DNA from 4 places in the Labrys methylaminiphilus subsp. lupini genome. Region 2 is predicted to be linked to each of the others. Evidence: predicted binding sites of a transcription regulator. Region 2 holds the regulator's gene; each other region holds the start of a gene.
What was found. Region 2 encodes PhoB, which activates phosphate uptake and scavenging genes when phosphate is short. Its sites were predicted from a motif close to TGTCATNNANCTGTCAT; they were not measured.
Positions count from the first base shown of each region.

Region 1: ACN6KF_RS05660 (alkaline phosphatase D family protein) is a predicted target of PhoB. The motif match lies at 1,834-1,850, and genes of this name have one in related genera.
Region 3: ACN6KF_RS23795 (alkaline phosphatase) is a predicted target of PhoB. The motif match lies at 1,849-1,865, and genes of this name have one in related genera.
Region 4: ACN6KF_RS10205 (UDP-2,3-diacylglucosamine diphosphatase) is a predicted target of PhoB. The motif match lies at 2,850-2,866, and genes of this name have one in related genera.

Region 1 is NZ_JBMDIH010000001.1:1,213,366-1,217,559, forward strand. It holds gene ACN6KF_RS05655 (malonate--CoA ligase) at 1-68, shown strand, start outside; gene ACN6KF_RS05660 (alkaline phosphatase D family protein) at 210-1,790, opposite strand; gene ACN6KF_RS05665 (hypothetical protein) at 2,053-3,483, shown strand; gene ACN6KF_RS05670 (LysR family transcriptional regulator) at 3,568-4,194, opposite strand, start outside.
Region 2 is NZ_JBMDIH010000001.1:3,723,940-3,728,133, forward strand. It holds gene pstA (phosphate ABC transporter permease PstA) at 1-314, shown strand, start outside; gene pstB (phosphate ABC transporter ATP-binding protein PstB) at 311-1,138, shown strand; gene phoU (phosphate signaling complex protein PhoU) at 1,174-1,893, shown strand; gene phoB (phosphate regulon transcriptional regulator PhoB) at 1,907-2,608, shown strand; gene ACN6KF_RS17645 (hypothetical protein) at 2,749-3,486, shown strand; gene ACN6KF_RS17650 (RNA polymerase sigma factor) at 3,505-4,194, opposite strand, start outside.
Region 3 is NZ_JBMDIH010000001.1:5,064,200-5,068,393, forward strand. It holds gene ACN6KF_RS23795 (alkaline phosphatase) at 1-1,695, opposite strand, end outside; gene ACN6KF_RS23800 (L,D-transpeptidase family protein) at 2,203-3,744, shown strand; gene ACN6KF_RS23805 (methyltransferase domain-containing protein) at 4,034-4,194, shown strand, end outside.
Region 4 is NZ_JBMDIH010000001.1:2,160,879-2,165,072, reverse strand. It holds gene ACN6KF_RS10220 (fumarylacetoacetate hydrolase family protein) at 1-665, opposite strand, end outside; gene ACN6KF_RS10215 (DUF2852 domain-containing protein) at 1,177-1,602, opposite strand; gene ACN6KF_RS10210 (undecaprenyl-diphosphate phosphatase) at 1,841-2,701, shown strand; gene ACN6KF_RS10205 (UDP-2,3-diacylglucosamine diphosphatase) at 3,000-3,815, shown strand; gene ACN6KF_RS10200 (glycosyltransferase family 4 protein) at 3,825-4,194, shown strand, end outside.

The sequences.
Region 1 (4,194 bases), 2.5 Mb from region 2:
ACACCATGGGCAAGGTCCAGAAGAACGTGCTGCAGACGACCTATCGCGATCTTTACGCGCGGGGGTGATCGATATTGTCATCCCGGACGCGTTGCAGCACGAAGTGATGCAGCGCACGTCCGGGATCGCAAGTCGGATGAGGCCATATCTCGATGCGGTCCCGCATCTGCGGCGCAGCATTGCATGCTGCACCGCGTGCGGGATGACATTCAGCCGAGCTTCGGCTCGAGCTGGGTCGACCAGAGCGAGGCATCGGCGGCGTCGCGCAAGGTGACGGTCATCACCCGCGTGTCGGCGGCGATGGCGACATGGCCGAAGAACTGCAGGCCGGCCGCGGGCGACAGGTTCTGCTGGCCGCCTTCCGGCGCCTTCACATATTTGAGCTCGGGCCCGAAGGTCATGTCGAGGTCGTTCGGGCCGAAGGTGCCCGAGTGGAGCGGGCCGGAGACGAACTCCCAGAAGGGATCGAAGTCCTGGAAAGCCGCCTTGTCCGGGTTGTAGTAATGGGCGGCGGTGTAGTGGACGTCGGCCGTCAGCCACACCGTGTTCTTCACGCCGGCCGCCTTGATGAAGCGCAGGAGATCGGCGAATTCGAGCTCGCGGCCGAGCGGCTTGCCATTGTCGTTGTTGGAGACGGCTTCGAAGCCCTTCTTCTGGTCGGCCTTGTCCCACACCACCAGAGCGAGCGGCATGTCGGCGGCGATCACCTTCCAGGTCGCCTTGGAGTTGGCGAGTTCGCGCTTGAGCCAGGCAAGCTGCTCGGCGCCGAGGAAGGCGGCTTCCCCACCTTCCGTGGCCTGCAGATTGTCGCCGTTGGGGCCGCGATAGGTGCGCATGTCGAGCATGAAGACGTCGAGCAGCGGGCCATAGGGGATCTTGCGATAGACCCGGCGCGGCTCGGCCAAAGTGGTGGCGATCGGCATATATTCGTGGAAGGCCTGTGCGGCGCGCGCCGCCAGGGCCGCAATCGACTTTTCCTTGTAGCGATCGTCGCTGAGCAGGTCCTTGGAGGACGACCAGTTGTTGGTCACCTCATGGTCGTCCCACTGGGTGATGACAGGAACCTGCTGATAGAGCGCGCGGAAATTCTTGTCCATGAGGTTGTATTTGTACTGTCCGCGATATTCGTCGAGGGTCTCGGCGACCTTGGACTTTTCCGGCGTGACGATGTTCTTCCAGATGGTGCCGTCAGGCAGCTTCACCTCGGGCTTGATCACGCCGTCGGCATAGATGTTGTCACCGGAATGGATGAAGAAATCCGGGTTGTGCTTGAGCATGGCCGAATAGATCTTCATGCCGCCACGGTCGGCATCGATGCCCCAGCCCTGGCCGGCGGTATCGCCGGACCAGACGAAGGAGACGTCACGCAGCCCGGCCGGAGCCGAGCGCAGATGTCCGGTGACGACCTCGCTCTCGACGCCGGTATGGGCGAGATCCTGGAAGCGCACGCGGTAGAAGATCTCCTGGTCCGCCGGCAGGCCTTCCGCCAGGATCTTCACGGTGTAGTCCGTCTCGGGGGAGGCCGTCACCGTCGGCAGCCGGTTCACGGTCTTGAAACTCTCGGTGGTCGACCATTCGAAGATCGCATTGGCTGGGCGGTCGGTGCGCGACCACAGCACGGCTCTGTCGCCGGCTACGTCGCCCGACTGCAGGCCGGCCGTAACCTGGGGACGATCGGCGGCACGGGAGACCCCCGGCATCGCCAGCGAACCCGTTGCACCGAGAAGGCCGGTTGCGGCGGTTGCGGTCAGGAAGCGGCGGCGGGACAAAGGTCTTTCGATGAAGCGCATGGCGACTCTCCGGCTTGAATTGCGCTCCTTCTTGGCCACCGACATGACAGAGGCATGTCAAATAGTTGGAGGAATTGTAAACTGTGCTCGAGAGGGGCGGTGAACGGGTCTCATGCGGTGGCCTGCAGCAAAAATTCACAGGCGGCGCGCATCGGGTTATGGCATAGGGAGACGGGGATCTTCCATGCAGCAGACCGGGTATTTTATGACTTTCTTGAAGAAATCTGAGCGTAAGCACCGTGTTGCGCGCAAGGCAATGCTGGTGAGCGTCGCGCTGATCGGGTTGGTCTCGCCGCCGGCAATGGCAGAACCTGCCACCGAGCAGGGAGCCAAGGCGATCCGAGAAGAGATTGCTCGCTATCTTGGCCCGAAAGTGATCGAGAAGGGTATTGTCACGGTCAAGCCCAATGGCGACAGCTACGATCTCGTCTACGATCTCAGCAGCAGCAAGCTCGGCCTGCCTGCTGACGGTGCACAATTCAGCTTCGGTCCGCTTGCCACCCGCCTTACGCCGCAGGGAGGTGGCAAATATGTCTTCGAGCAGACGGTGCCTTCGCTCGATTTCGTCTACAAATCGGCCAAGGCCGGCCCTCAGAGCGAACTGGTCCAGCGCCTGAAGAATTGCATCGGAAAGGGCATTTTCGACCCTAAGGCCGTGCAATTCACCGATCAAACAATGAGCTGCGAGTCGGCCGTCTTCACGATGCGCTCGCCCATCGAGGACATCGACGCTAGCATCGGCAAGATCGATTTCACCATCACCGGAAAGGTGGGGGATGCCAGCAAGACGGACCTGAACATGACGGGCGACCTCCTGGACCTCGTCGAGACGGTCACCGTCAAAGATCCGGCCAACCCTGCCCCTCCCATGGTGCTGCGCGCCGATCGCGTGCACGAGACCTTCGTAGCCAGTGGCTTCAGCAGCCCGCAGTTCATGCAGGCCCTCGCCTATTTCGCGGCCCGCAAGGCTGGCGACAATGGCAAGGCGGCCCAGGAGCAGGCGCGGGCCAAGCTGAAGGCCGTATTGCCATTGTGGCAAACGCTGACGGCGCAGATCCGCTATGACAACATGACGGTGGGGACGCCCAAGGGCATCATCAAGATTGCCTCGGTTGATACCAATCTCGCCTCGAACGGCTTGGTGAAGACAGGCAATGTCGGCCTGAATCTGGCCATGAGCGGCCTCGTCCTGCCGGACGGCATGATGCCAGACTGGGCCAAGTCCCTGGTGCCGGAAAAAGCTACCCTCGATTTCAACCTGACAGGGCTCGATCTCGAGACGATCGCCGGCAAGATGATCGAGGCTGGCACCGATGCAAAACCTGCCCAGGCCGACGCGTTAAAAGCGGTGCTGATGCCCTTGCTTCTGGCGAACCAGCCCAAGCTCACCTTCGGCCAGAGCCTGACGGCGCCTGCCTATGATGTGAAGGGGCAGGGGGAAACCTCACTGTTGCCCGCCCAGCAGGGCAAGGCGACGGTCTCTACCTCCAATCTGGATGGGGTCGCCGCCGCTCTCGGCAAGGCCGGTGGCTCCGACCCCGGGCCGCAGCGCGCCACCATGGGCATCGCCTTCCTGAAGGGCCTGGCGAAGACCGGGCCGGATGGCCGGCTGACCTGGGATATCGACTTCGACAGTCTCGCCCGCAAGGTCACGGTGAACGGCCAGTCCTTCGGGCCGGGTGCGCAGAAATAGGGCACCTTCAACCTGCAAGCTGTGCGTTCGGAGGGCGGCCTTCCCTGAAAGGCCGCCCTCTTCGCGTCTAGAGCACCGAGGCGATCAGGCAAGCTCCTTGGCCAGCAAATGGCGGACTTCCGTTACCAGGGCCGATTCGCCGGCCTGGGGCGGCAGGATGGAGAATTCGATGTCGGGCATGGCCGGAAGGCCGAAACCGGCGTCGAGAATGGCCATGCCAGCCGGTATGGCGGAACGGTTGAGGCAGGCCACGCCCAGGCCGGCGGCGAGCGCCAGATGCAGGCCGGCGACCCCGGCAGCCGAATGGGCGATCTCATAGTCGATATCGCCCTGGTTGAGCGTGCGGATGATCAGGCGCTGCAGCGCGCAGGCCTCGGGAAGCACCACCAGCGGCAGGCGCTGGCTGCCATCGAGCGCAAGGGTGGGAGAGGCCACCCACGACAGGGGTTCGCGGCCGAGCCGGATGCGGCCGTCCTCGCCCGGCGTGTCGTCGTCGAGAAGGCGCATGGACAGGCCGATGTCGAAGTCGCGGCGGCTCTCGATCATCAGGCTCTGGCGGGTGGCGACATGCAGCCTGAGTTGCGGATAGCGCTCGCGCAGGCGCTTGAGCAGCAGCGTGATCGTCGCCGGGCGGAAATAGTCGGTGATGGCCAGGCGCAGATCGCCGGCAAGTGGCATGCCCAGGACATCGCGAAAAGCTTCCTCGCTGAG
Region 2 (4,194 bases):
GGTCGCCGATGTGGAAGGTCATCACCTCCGTGACCTGGCGCTCGGCCCGCACCGGTATCGTCACCGGCATCCTGCTGGCCCTGGCCCGCGCCGCCGGCGAGACCGCACCCCTGCTGCTGACAGCCTTCGGCAATTCCAACTGGTCGCTCAACCTCGGCAATGCCTTTGCCAGCTTGCCGGCCGCCATCTACCAGCTCGCGCCTTATCCCGACCCCAAGGCCGTCTCGGTGGCCTGGAGCGGCGCCCTCCTCATCACCGCCGGCGTGTTGGCGCTCAATATTCTGACCCGCTTCGTGCTCGCTCCCAAGAAATGAGTGATCCCATGTCCGCTACTCCACAAGCCTCCATCGCGGTTGCCGAACGCCCCATCGCCAATCCAGCCGCCGCCGTGAAGCTCAAGGTCGAGAATCTCGACTTCTTCTATGGCGAGAAGCATGCGCTCAAGGGCATCAATCTCGACATGATCGACCGGCAGGTCACGGCCATGATCGGCCCTTCCGGCTGCGGCAAGTCCACCCTGCTGCGCGTGCTCAACCGCATGTACGACCTCTATCCGGGCCAGACTGCCAAGGGCCGCGTGCTGCTCGATGGTCAGAACGTCATCGGCAAGGAGATCGATCCGGCAGTGCTGCGCGCCCGCATCGGCATGGTGTTCCAGAAGCCCACGCCCTTCCCGATGTCGATCTATGACAACATCGCCTTCGGCGTGCGCCTGCATGAGTCGATCTCCAAGGCGGAAATGGACAGCCGAGTCGAATGGTGCCTGACCAAGGCCGCCCTGTGGAACGAGGTCAAGGACCGCCTGCACGCCTCTGCGCTCGGCATGTCCGGTGGCCAGCAGCAGCGCCTGTGCATCGCCCGCACCATCGCGGTGAAGCCCGAAGTCGTGCTGCTGGACGAGCCGACCTCCGCGCTCGATCCGATCTCGACCGCCAAGATCGAGGAACTGATCGACGAATTGAAGCGGGACTTCACCATCGTCATCGTCACGCACAATATGCAGCAGGCGGCGCGTTGCGCGGATGTGACGGCCTTCTTCTATCTGGGTGACCTCATCGAGGTCGGCCAGACCAACAAGATGTTCACCACCCCGAACGACAGCCGTACACAGGATTACATCACCGGCCGCTTCGGCTGATCCCTCGGCCAGCGTCGAATTCATTTGGAGGCGGCATGTCCGACCACATCGTTACATCCTTCGATCAGGAATTGCGCGAATTGCGCAACATGATCGCCGAAATGGGTGGCTATGCAGAGAAGAGCGTAGCCGACAGCGTCGAAGCCCTGCTCAAGCGCGACACCCAGCGCGCCAAGGCCGTGATCGAGCTCGATCTGGCGATCGACAAGCTCCAGCGCCAGGTCGAGGACCGGGCTATCCTGGTCATCGCCAAGCGCCAGCCACTGGCACTCGACCTGCGCGAAATCGTCTCGGCCCTGCGGGTGGCCAACGATCTCGAACGCATCGGCGACCTCGGCAAGAACGTCGCCAAGCGCGTGGTCGCCATCCACAGCCATGCGCAGCCGGCCCAGCTCTTCGGCGGTTTCGATCATATGGCTGACCTGGTGCTCGAGCAGCTCAAGCAGGTCCTCGACGCCTTCGCCCAGCGCAATGTCGAAGAAGCGCTCTCGGTCTGGAGTTCGGACGGCGAGATCGATGCGATGTACACCTCGCTGTTCCGCGAATTGCTGACCTACATGATGGAAGATCCGCGCAATATCGGCTTCTGCACCCATCTGCTGTTCTGCGCCAAGAACATCGAGCGCATCGGCGACCATGCCACCAACATCGCCGAGACGGTGCATTACCTGGTGACCGGTGAATCGCCGGCCGGCGAGCGGCCCAAGGCGGACAACAGCACCGATCTCGTCGACCTTCCTGTGCCGGCTAAGTAACAAGGGATAGGCCATGCCTCCCAAGGTTCTGATCGTCGAGGACGAAGAAGCATTGACCCTGCTGCTGCGCTACAATCTCGAAGCCGAAGGCTATGAGGTCGACAGTGTGGCGCGCGGTGACGATGCCGAGATCCGCCTGCGCGAAAGCGTGCCGGATCTGGTATTGCTGGACTGGATGCTGCCGGGGTTGTCGGGTATCGAATTGTGCCGGCGCATCCGCATGCGGCCGGAAACCGAGCGCCTGCCCGTGATCATGCTCACGGCGCGTGGCGAGGAAACCGAGCGTGTGCGGGGTCTGGCCACCGGCGCCGACGATTATGTCGTCAAGCCCTTCTCCGTGCCGGAACTCTCGGCCCGCGTCCGCGCTCTGCTGCGTCGGGCCAAGCCCGATCACGTCGCCTCCCTGCTCAAGGCCGGTGACATTTCCCTCGACCGCGAGACCAAGCGCGTTCATCGCGGCAATCGCGAGATCCGCCTCGGCCCGACCGAATTCCGCCTGCTCGAATTCCTGATGCAGGCGCCGGGACGCGTGTTCGCACGCGAGCAATTGCTCGACAGCGTCTGGGGCCGCGACGTCTACATCGACGAGCGCACGGTCGACGTGCATGTCGGGCGACTGCGCAAGGCGATGAACCGCACGCGCGAGATCGACCCGATCCGCACGGTTCGCGGCGCCGGCTATTCCTTCGACGAGACCTTCGCCAAGCAGGCCTAGGACGGATATTTCATCGCCCGACACCAAGGCCGGCGGCTCGCCGCCGGCCTTGTCGCATCACGTACCCGGTACTCGCCCGATCTAGGCGATTTCAGAGGCTTGCGATAAGACGACTTGCCAAAGAAAATGCCGGGGTTGCCATGATCCGTTCCTTGCTCGTCGCGTCGCTTTTGACTGCCAGTTCGTTGGCGCTGCTTCCCAGCGATGCCGCAGCGGCCAAGCTCAAGAAAACCTTGTGTTCGGGCGAGTTCGGTACCGGCTCCGGCTTGGCGGGCTCCTATATCGGCAAGGATTGCTTCATCGCAGCCGACAGCGACATGCAGGAGCAGGTCGCCGGTATCTGCAAGGAAGGCTCGCGATGCGAGGTCGAGGCCATGGTGGAGGTCGCACCCGATGGCAGCAGGCAGATCAGGACCGTCTTGTCCGTCAGGCAGGCCGGACGCGCGCCCGCCACGCGCATGTCCTATGCCCAGAAGGCGGGCAACTATGCCGACGGCATCTATGCCTTGCAGGACGATGGCTGCGACAAGCAGGGGGCGACGCCAGGCAACCGGGTTTCCGTGCAGCTTCTACGGGCAGCCGGTCCTGCCATCCAGCTCTACGGCAAATATTGCGCGGTCATCGAGGCCGATGGCGAGGAGCCTTCCAGCGCCAAGTTCCAGGCGACGCTGCAGCTTCGATGCGGCAGCTCGCCGGCGCAGGACCAGGCCCTGCGAAGCGGCCGCTCCGGCACGGCGGAAACCATCGTGATGACCCCCGCCCCCGAGCGGCAGCTGTGGCTCGATGAAGACACATTGATCCGTTGCCCGATCAAGCGCGCCTATACACCGCAATGGTGGATCGAGGCCCCGCCCTTCAATGGCCGCTATCCCCAATAGCTTCTGCAGGCGCCGATATCAGCCCAGAGCCGCCAGGCGCCCTTGCAGATAACGGCGGATGACGGGATCACTCTCCAGCCCGATCGCCCGCGAATAGGCGTTGCGGGCCTCCTCCTGCCTTGCGGCGCGGGCCAGCAAGTCCGCGCGTGCAGCCCAATAAGGCTGGTAATCGGCGATCCGCCTGTCGCTGGCGACCTCGTCGAGCCCGGCCAATCCGGCTTGCGGTCCCGCAAGACGGGCGAGCGCCACGGCTCTGTTGATGGCAGCGACGGGGGACGCGGTCAGTAGTACCAAGGCCTCATACAGCGTGACGATCGCGGCCCAGTCCGTCGTCGCGCAGATGCGCCTATTGGCATGGGCCGATTGCAGCGCGGCTTCGAGCTGATAGCGACCGATCTGTCGCGCCTGCCCGGCCCTGGCGAGCAAAGCCTCAGCCTCCTCGATCAGGGCGGCATCCCAACGCGTGGTATCCTGCTGTTCCAACGGGATATAGTCGCCGACCGGGCTACGGCGTGCAGCCCGCCTCGCCTCGGCATGCAGCATCAGGGCCAGCAGGCCGAGCACTTCCGGCTCGCCGGGCAGGAGCGAGACCAGCAACCGGCCGAGCCAGATGCCTTCCACCGACAGATTGCGCTCGCGGGCCTGCGCCCCTTCGGGATCGGCCCAGCCCTCGGCATAGACGGCATAGACGGCCTCCAGTACCGCTTC
Region 3 (4,194 bases), 1.3 Mb from region 2:
TTCCAGATAGCCCTTGAAGCCCTCGGCGCCCGGGCCTGTGGCCTGCAGCACGATGTCGTCGACCGCATGGGCGGTGCTGTCATTGTTGCGCGGGATGTTGCCCTGGACGAAGACCGCGCCGGGCACGTCCTTATAGGCCGGATTGGCGACATATTCCTTCTTCTCGTTCTGGATGGCGGGCTCGTAGGGGCCACCAAGCTTCGGGCTGAAGGTCTCGTAGTGATCGGGATAGTTTCCGTAGACGACGGCCAGGCGCTTGCTGGGATCGATCTTGTCGGGATAGCCGTCGCCGTCCTTGTCTTCGTAATTGGTGAAGCCGGCGTCGGCATAGATGCCGACCTTTTCGCGCATGTCGGTGCCGGGCTTGCTGTCGTCGACGGTGCCGATCACCGACATGGAATGCGTATGGTCGCCGGTGGCGACGATCAACGTGTCGGGATGGGTCTTGGCGAATTCGCGGGCGATGCCGACGGCCTTGTCGAACTCGATGGTCTCATAGAGCGAGCGCTCGGCATCCTGCGCATGCGACATCTTGTCGATGGAGGCGCCTTCCACCATCAGGAAGAAACCTTCCGGATTCTTGGAAAGCTGGTCGAGCGCCGCCTTGGTCATGTCGACCAGGCCGGGCTGGTTCGGGAACTTCTCGACCGTGCCCTTCTTGAGGAGGAAACGGTCGAGCGCGACGTCCATGTTGCCGGTGTGGAACAGGCCGAGGATCTTGCCGGTATTGGTGCCGGAGGCCGCGGCGAGACTGTCCTTGTCGGTGGCCAGCGCATAGCCGGCGTCCTTGAAGAGCTGGATGTAGTCCTTGTCGTCCTTGCGCTTGGAGCCGGTGGTCGACTTGGGCAGGAAGTAGGCCGAGCCGCCGCCCAGGATGACGTCCGGCTTCACATCGTAGAACATGCCCACGATCTCGGCCTTGTCGGCGCGCTTGCGGGTATGGGAAACCACGGCAGCCGGGGTGGCGTCCTCGATCTCGGCGGTGGAGACCACACCGATCGACTTCTTCGAGGTGCGGCGCACCGCTTCGGCGATGGTTTCGACGCGCGGATCGTCCAGGCTGGCGGGCGTGCGGTCGGCATAGACGCCGAGAGCGTTCACAGCCGTCTTGTGCCCGGTCATGTAAGCCGACATCGTGTTGGCACTGTCGGTGGCGATGGCGTCCGTCGACGAGGTGCCGATGAAGGCCATGTGGTCGAGGTCGTCCATGGCGAGGCGGCCATTGGCCTTGCCCTCGGTCATGCCCTTGGACATGATGCGCGCGCCGGTGCGGTTGGCGACCGTCAGGCCGTCGCCGAGCAGGAAGATGATGTTCTTGGCCTTGGGCGTGGCGGCGGTGCCGAAGACGTCCCAGGTCACGCTGCGGCTCTGCCCGCCGGCCGAGACCTCGATCTTGTAGCTGCCCGGCACCGCGAGGGTCAGGCCGCGCAGCAGTACCGCCGAGCCGAGATCCTTGTCGTCCTTGCCCTTCTCGGAGGCGACGAACTCGACGTCCTTGCCGAACACACCCTTGTAATCCTGCCCGTTGACGGTGACGCGTACATCCTCCGGCTTCACCGTGCCGGCGAACTCGGCCTTGAAGTCGAAAGGCGAGCCGGCCAGGATGGTGGCGCGGTCGAGCGGATAGATGCCCGCGGCCTGGCTGGGACCGATCAGCATGGTGGTGACCGCAAGGGCGGCGAGGAGCGTGCGCATGGCAATCCTTTCGCGGATGCGAACAGACTTTGTCACTGAAGCGTCTTGCGGTTTGGCGAGCGTGCCGAGAGTTGCAAAGACGCGTGGAAACAAAGAACTGGAAGAGGGCGCGTTCCCCCTGAACGCGCTTCGCGCTAGGGATAGCCAGCGCGTGCGACAGGTCCATGACAGCGGGCGGGACCAGGATCAGGCCGTATCACAAGCAGTATAGAGGGGGCATCCGTCAGATCCGGGGCGGCAAAGACTCCATGTCGTATCCTCGCATCCTGTTCGAAATGAAGTTTTGTTGTGGCCGATGCTTGTCTGGTCGTGAGGAAGTCTATAGGGTCCCGGCCGAGTTTCCGGTGGAAGGCCCCTATCGGCGGGGCGTGGAATCAGGCATTGTGCCGTTAAGGTTCCGTTCACGCTGTTGCGTAACCACGACCGGCCCATGGCTTGCGGCGAGCGGTCGTTGATTGTAAATGTCCCTTAGTCCGTATTACTGACTTTGCACGGGTTCACTGGTTCATGACCGCTCACTTCAAGTTGATGCGCAAGATTGCAATGGCCGTGCCGGTCCTTTTGCTGGCGGCGGCCTGTTCCAATCAGAATGGCGCAAGTGTTCGTTCGACTAGCCCGGTGCCGCAGGCCTTGATTGCCGAAATGCAGGCCAAGGGCATGGCGCGTTCCGCGCCCATCCTGGTGCGCATCTACAAGAAAGAGTCCGAACTCGAGCTCTGGAAGCAGACCTCGAGCGGGCGTTATGCTCTGCTCAAGAGCTATCCGGTCTGCCGCTGGTCGGGACAGCTCGGTCCGAAGAAGAGCGAGGGCGACCGCCAAGTGCCCGAAGGCTTCTATGCGGTGGGCATGAGCAGTCTCAATCCGAATTCGCAATATTATCTGTCCTTCGACATCGGCTACCCCAACAACTTCGATCGCCAGCTCGGCCGGGCCGGCGGCAACATCATGGTGCATGGCTCCTGCTCCTCGCGCGGCTGCTTTGCCATGACCGACAAGCAGGTGGCCGAGATCTATGCCGTGGCGCGTGAGGCGTTGCAGGGCGGGCAGGCTTCGTTCCAGGTGCAGTCGCTGCCCTTCCGCATGACGCCCGAGAACATGGCCAGGAATCGCCGCAACCCGAATATCGGCTTCTGGCAGAACCTGAAGGAAGGCACCGACAATTTCGAGGTCACCAAGCAGACGGTCAAGGTCGATGTCTGCAAGGGCCGCTATGTCTTCAACGGCAATGGCGGGACTGACTGTGCTATCGCGCCCGCCAGCCAGAATGTGGCTGCCGCCGTTTACGAGAAGCGGCGCGGCGACGATGCCAAGATCACCTCGCTGGTTGCCTCCGGCACCAAGGCCGTCAACTATATCTACCAGGATGGTGGCTCCAATCCGGTGTTCGCCGCGCGCGCCGTCGACCAGTCGGCTGTCCCCGGCAAGGATCGTCCCTTCACCTATTCGCGTGTCGACGTGACCGAAGTCGCCCTCAACGATGCGGGCGCGCCGGCCACGGAAGCAGACGCGAATGCCGCCCATCGCGTGACCTATGCCGCAGCCGAAAGCCTGCTCTATTCGGAAGCGGCAGTGGCCCGCAAGCCGATCAAGGGCGTGGCGGATCCGAAGGCCGTCGCCAAGCGTCAGGAGGCCGTCTATGCCCGCCTGATGGGCAACAAGCTTCCGGCTCCCATGCCGCAGAAGCCGGTTGCCGTGGCTATGGCTGCTCCCGCTGCCAACGCTCCGCCAAGCCAATTGGTGGCGGCCGCCGCGCCGGAGGGACAGCCCTTCTATGCGCGCTGGCTCGGCTATGCGCCGGCCGAACAACCGGCCTCGCCGGCGGCGATCAATGTCGACCCGATCCAGACCGGCACTGTGCCCGATACCAAGCCGAAGCATGGCAAGGCAAAGACGCTGACGCCCGGCAAGCCGATGATGGCTGGAGCCGCGCTTCCGGCCGCCCAGATGGCCGAGCTGCCGCCGGCGATCACCAATCCGCCGACGGAGCAGCCTTTCTACAAGCGCTGGCTCGGCCTGGGCGGCGACCAGGGCGCCACGGCGACCAACTGAGCTTCGGCCGTTTTCTTGATCGATTGATCCGTGAGCCCTTTCCCGGCATGGGAGAGGGCTCATGCATTCTATCGCGGTTGCGCTTGCCGGTTGAGCGATTTCAGCGCGCATTGCAGCCCTGATCGGTGCCGGGGATCGATGGACACGGAATTGCTTCGTTTGGGCTGCTCTCTTCGGATTGGCCAATTCTCTTGTTCTCGCCAGTTTTTGCGGATTAGCTTGGCGCGCAATGGCGTCGTCCCGGCCTGCAAGATCGAATTGTCGCTGTCGTAACTAGGTGTTGGTTCCAATGTCGCTCGATGTCGTCGATCTCCGCGACTTCTACAGCACCAATCTGGGCATCGTGGCCGGCCGCCTGATTGCCACCAAGATCCGGGCGCGCTGGAGCGATCTCAGCAGCCAGCGTGTCGCCGGCATCGGTTTTGCCGCGCCCTATCTCACTATGTTCCG
Region 4 (4,194 bases), 1.6 Mb from region 2:
TGGGCGACACCGAAGATCATCGTCTTGGTCGAGCCGGTCTGCACACGCTGGCCGTCGACATCGAGCCACATCGAAAGGTTCTGCACGTCGCCGACCTCGTCGGGCGTGACCAGCCAGGGGCCGAGCGGACCGAAGGTCGGGCAGCCCTTGCCCTTCATCCATTGGCCGGAGCGCTCGATCTGATAGGCGCGCTCGGAGACGTCGTTGCAGACGGCATAGCCGGCGACGTAGGAGAGGGCATCCTTCTCCTCGACATAGGAAGCACGGCTGCCGATGATGATGGCAAGCTCCACTTCCCAGTCCGTCTTCTCCGAGCCGCGCGGAATGACGACATCGTCATTGGGGCCGACCACGCAGGACGGTGCCTTGTTGAACAGCACCGGCTCCTGGGGGATCGGCATGTTGCTCTCGGCGGCGTGGTCGGCATAGTTCAGGCCGACTGCGATGAAGTTGCCGGGCTGGCCGACGCAGGAGCCCAGGCGAGGATTGCCGGTGACTTCCGGCAGCGAGGCTGGCGAGAGAGGGGCGATCCGGGCCAAAGACTGTGGAGACAGGGCATCGCCCTTCCAATCGGCGATATGCGCCGACAAGTCCCTGATCTTGCCATCCGCATCGATCAGGCCGGGCTTTTCCGAGCCCGGCTTGCCATACCGTACCAGCTTCATAGTGGAGTCCTTTGGTCGAGAGCTGCAGCCCTTCGGGCTGTCCTTGAAATCATCGATCATGAAGGCCGGTCTGTATCGGGCGTGCACCCTCGACCGGCCGGGGCGGATCATGCCCGAACGAGGGGACCTATCGCAAGTATTGTCTGAGAAATGCGCGTGATTGTTTCACGGGTGCGCTGGCGTCTTGCCCACTCTTCCTTCTTCCAATGGTGCCCTTCCAAGAGCAGGCTTCCAGCCTATGAGCGCTAACTTTGGGTGGTGGCACCAGATTGGAGGGTCGATCTCCAGATCGACCATCTTGGAAATGTCGAGCCAGATAGAGGACAAAGGCGGTCGATCTCGCTCCATCAATTGATGGAGCTGTGGAGATCGACCCTCCACGCTACCTGCGCCTCCATTCGCAAAAGTTAGCGCCTATGGGCAAGATGCCTGCGCACCCGGCAATAAGAAAGCCCGCGCAGAGCGAGCTGCGCGGGCCTCGTCATTATTCGTGGAAAGGACGCCTGGCCTATCAGGCGGAATGGCTGTCGCCGCCGTTGCGAGCGGTGTTGCGCTCGGCCATGAAGCGATCGAACTCTTCCTTGTCGCGGGCGCGGCGCAGATTGGTGACGAATTCGCCGAAGGCGCGGCCTTCTTCCTCGAGGCGTCGACGTTCCTCTTCCAGGCGTCGCAGCGTCTCGCGGCGATAGTCGTCGAAAGCGGCATTGCCCGTGGCTGACCAGCCATGGCCGGCATAGCTACGCTGATCGCGGCCAAAACCGGCGAATTCGGCCTTGGCCCGCTCGAAGCCCTCACGTACCTTTTCCCTAGGGAAACGGTCGCCCCAGATGAAATAGGCCAGCGCCGCCAGGCCGAGCGGCCACCAGATCAGAAACCCGGCGATCACCGCCACGACATGCAGCGGATGCCAGCGGCCACGTGTAGAACAAGAGGTCATTATCCTCTCCCATGTTGCAACCCAGCAATCGAGCAATTGGGGGTGGCGAGGGGCGGCTTCAAGGGTACAAGCCGAAGTTGTGTCCGATTTAATCTTGGCGATCGTCGCAGCCGCGACGGCCCCGTCCCATTTATTGCCTGGCAAATTCATTTGGCGGCGATGGTCTGCCGCAAAGTTGCCGCGATCGAAAGCTCTGTGGGAGTGCGTGCTGGGCCGGGCGCAATCCTTGAGGTGTGGAATGAGTGGCGCTTGCACCGAAGGCGTCGACACAGGCTTTATGACTTTGGGGGTGGCAAAGGTCGCTTTCCTCGGCGTCGTCCAGGGTATCACCGAGCTGATGCCGATTTCCTCGACGGCCCATATGAGACTGGTGCCGGCCCTTCTTGGTTGGCAGGATCCGGGATCAGCCTTCTCCGCGGCCATGCAACTTGCGGCCTTGTGCGCCGTGGTCTGTTATTTCTGGGGGGATATCGGATCGATCACCAGCGGATCGCTGGCGGCCGTGCGGACAGGGGATTGGATGTCCCCGAAATTTCGCCTGGCGGTGGGCGTGGTGCTGGGCACTATCCCGATCGTGGTGGCTGGCTTGCTGCTTGCGCCACTTCTCAACCGGTGCGACAGCCCCTTGCGCGCCCTGCCGGTGATCGGTTTTGCCTGCCTTGTCATGGGCGGCCTGCTCGCCGCGGCGGAACTCATGGCCCGTCATGAGCGCAGGGTCGAAGACATGCGGTTGTGCGATGCCCTGATCGTCGGGCTTGCGCAGGTCGGCGCGCTGATCCCCGGTGTGTCCCGGTCCGGATCGACCCTGACCGCCTCGCTGTTTCGCGGCTTCTCGCGGGAGGAGGCCGCGCGCTTTTCCTTCCTTCTCGGCATTCCCGCCATTGCCTTGGCCGGCCTGCACGAAATCACCACGCTTTTGCGGGCTCACCTCTCCACGGAGGGCTGGCTAATCTTGCTGGTCGGCCTGGTGGTCGGAACGATTTCGTCCTTCGCGGCCCTGTGGGGGCTGATGCGTATCCTCGAGCGCTTTTCGACCTGGCCTTTCACCATCTACCGCATCTTGCTCGGTGCCGTCGTGCTGTGGGTCGCCTATCACTAGAGTAGGGGGCGTTCATGAGTGAACGCTTGTTTGCTCTAGTTCTTTGTTTCGGAGCGTCTATGCCATTTGAGGTGATTCAGCCTCCGCGCAAGACGCCGTAAGAGAAAAGGGGACGAAAGAGCATCGATGTCCCATCGGACATATCGCCTGTCATAAAACCATGAACTGAATCGTGTTTGTGACAATCAGGATGCGTCGTCGATTTCGCTGATGTCTGCAGCAAAGCGCATCAAAGCAAGCGCTCTATGTTCTCTTGCTTGTTTCGACGATACGTTTTGGGCCGGTTGAGGATGGTGCCATGAACAGCGAAAGCGAAGGCACGCGCTATCGAGCGCTCTTTATCTCGGATGTGCATCTTGGGACGCGTGGTTGTCAGGCCGATATGCTGCTCGACTTCCTGCGCGCCTATGACGCCGAGACGATCTATCTGGTCGGCGACATTGTCGACGCCTGGCAGCTGAAAAGTGGTTGGTACTGGCCGCAGGCGCATAACGATGTGGTGCAGAAGCTGCTGCGCAAGGCCCGCAAGGGCGCGCGCATGGTCTATATTCCCGGTAATCACGACGAGTTCCTGCGTGATTTCCCCGGGCATCATTTCGGTGGCATCGAGGTGATCGAGCAGACGGTGCACGTGGCTGCTGACGGCAAGCGCTATCTGGTGATGCATGGCGATGCCTTCGACGTGGTGGTGCGCCACGCCAAGTGGCTGGCCTTGCTCGGCGACTGGGCCTATGTCACGGCCTTGGGTGTCAATACCTGGCTGAACGCCATTCGCCGGCGCCTCGGCCTGTCCTATTGGTCGCTGTCCGCCTGGGCCAAGCTCAAGGTGAAGAACGCCGTCAGTTTCATCGGCCATTTCGAAGAGACCCTGGCCAAGGAAGCCAAGCGGCTGAACTGCGATGGGGTCATCTGCGGCCACATCCATCACGCCACGCTACGCGATCTCGATGGCGTCACCTACATCAACTCCGGCGATTGGGTCGAAAGCTGCACGGCTATCGTCGAGCATTTCGATGGTCGTTTCGAACTGGTGCGCTGGAGCGAACTCGTTCGTCAGGCCAACAAGCCGCCGGAACTCCAAGGCGAGACGCTGGTCCCTCAGCGTGCCGCCTGAGCCGGTCCCGTGAAGATCCTGATTGCCACCGACGCCTGGCGCCCGCAGGTCAACGGCGTTGTCCGGTCCCTGGAACAGACGGCTGCGGCAGCCTCGCGTCAGGGCGTTGAGATAGAATTCCTGGCGCCGGACCGCTTCTGGTCGGTGCCGATGCCCTCCTATCCGGAGATTCGGCTTGCCATGCCGCCGCTCGGCGCCATCGAAAGGCATATCGAGGCCGAGAAGCCGGACTATGTCCATATCGCCACCGAGGGGCCGATCGGCCTGCTCACCCGCCGGGTCTGCCTGAAGAAGGGCCGCCCCTTCACCACCAGCTATCACACCCGTTTTCCTGAATATCTCGCCGCACGTGTCCCGGTGCCGCTCGACTGGAGCTATC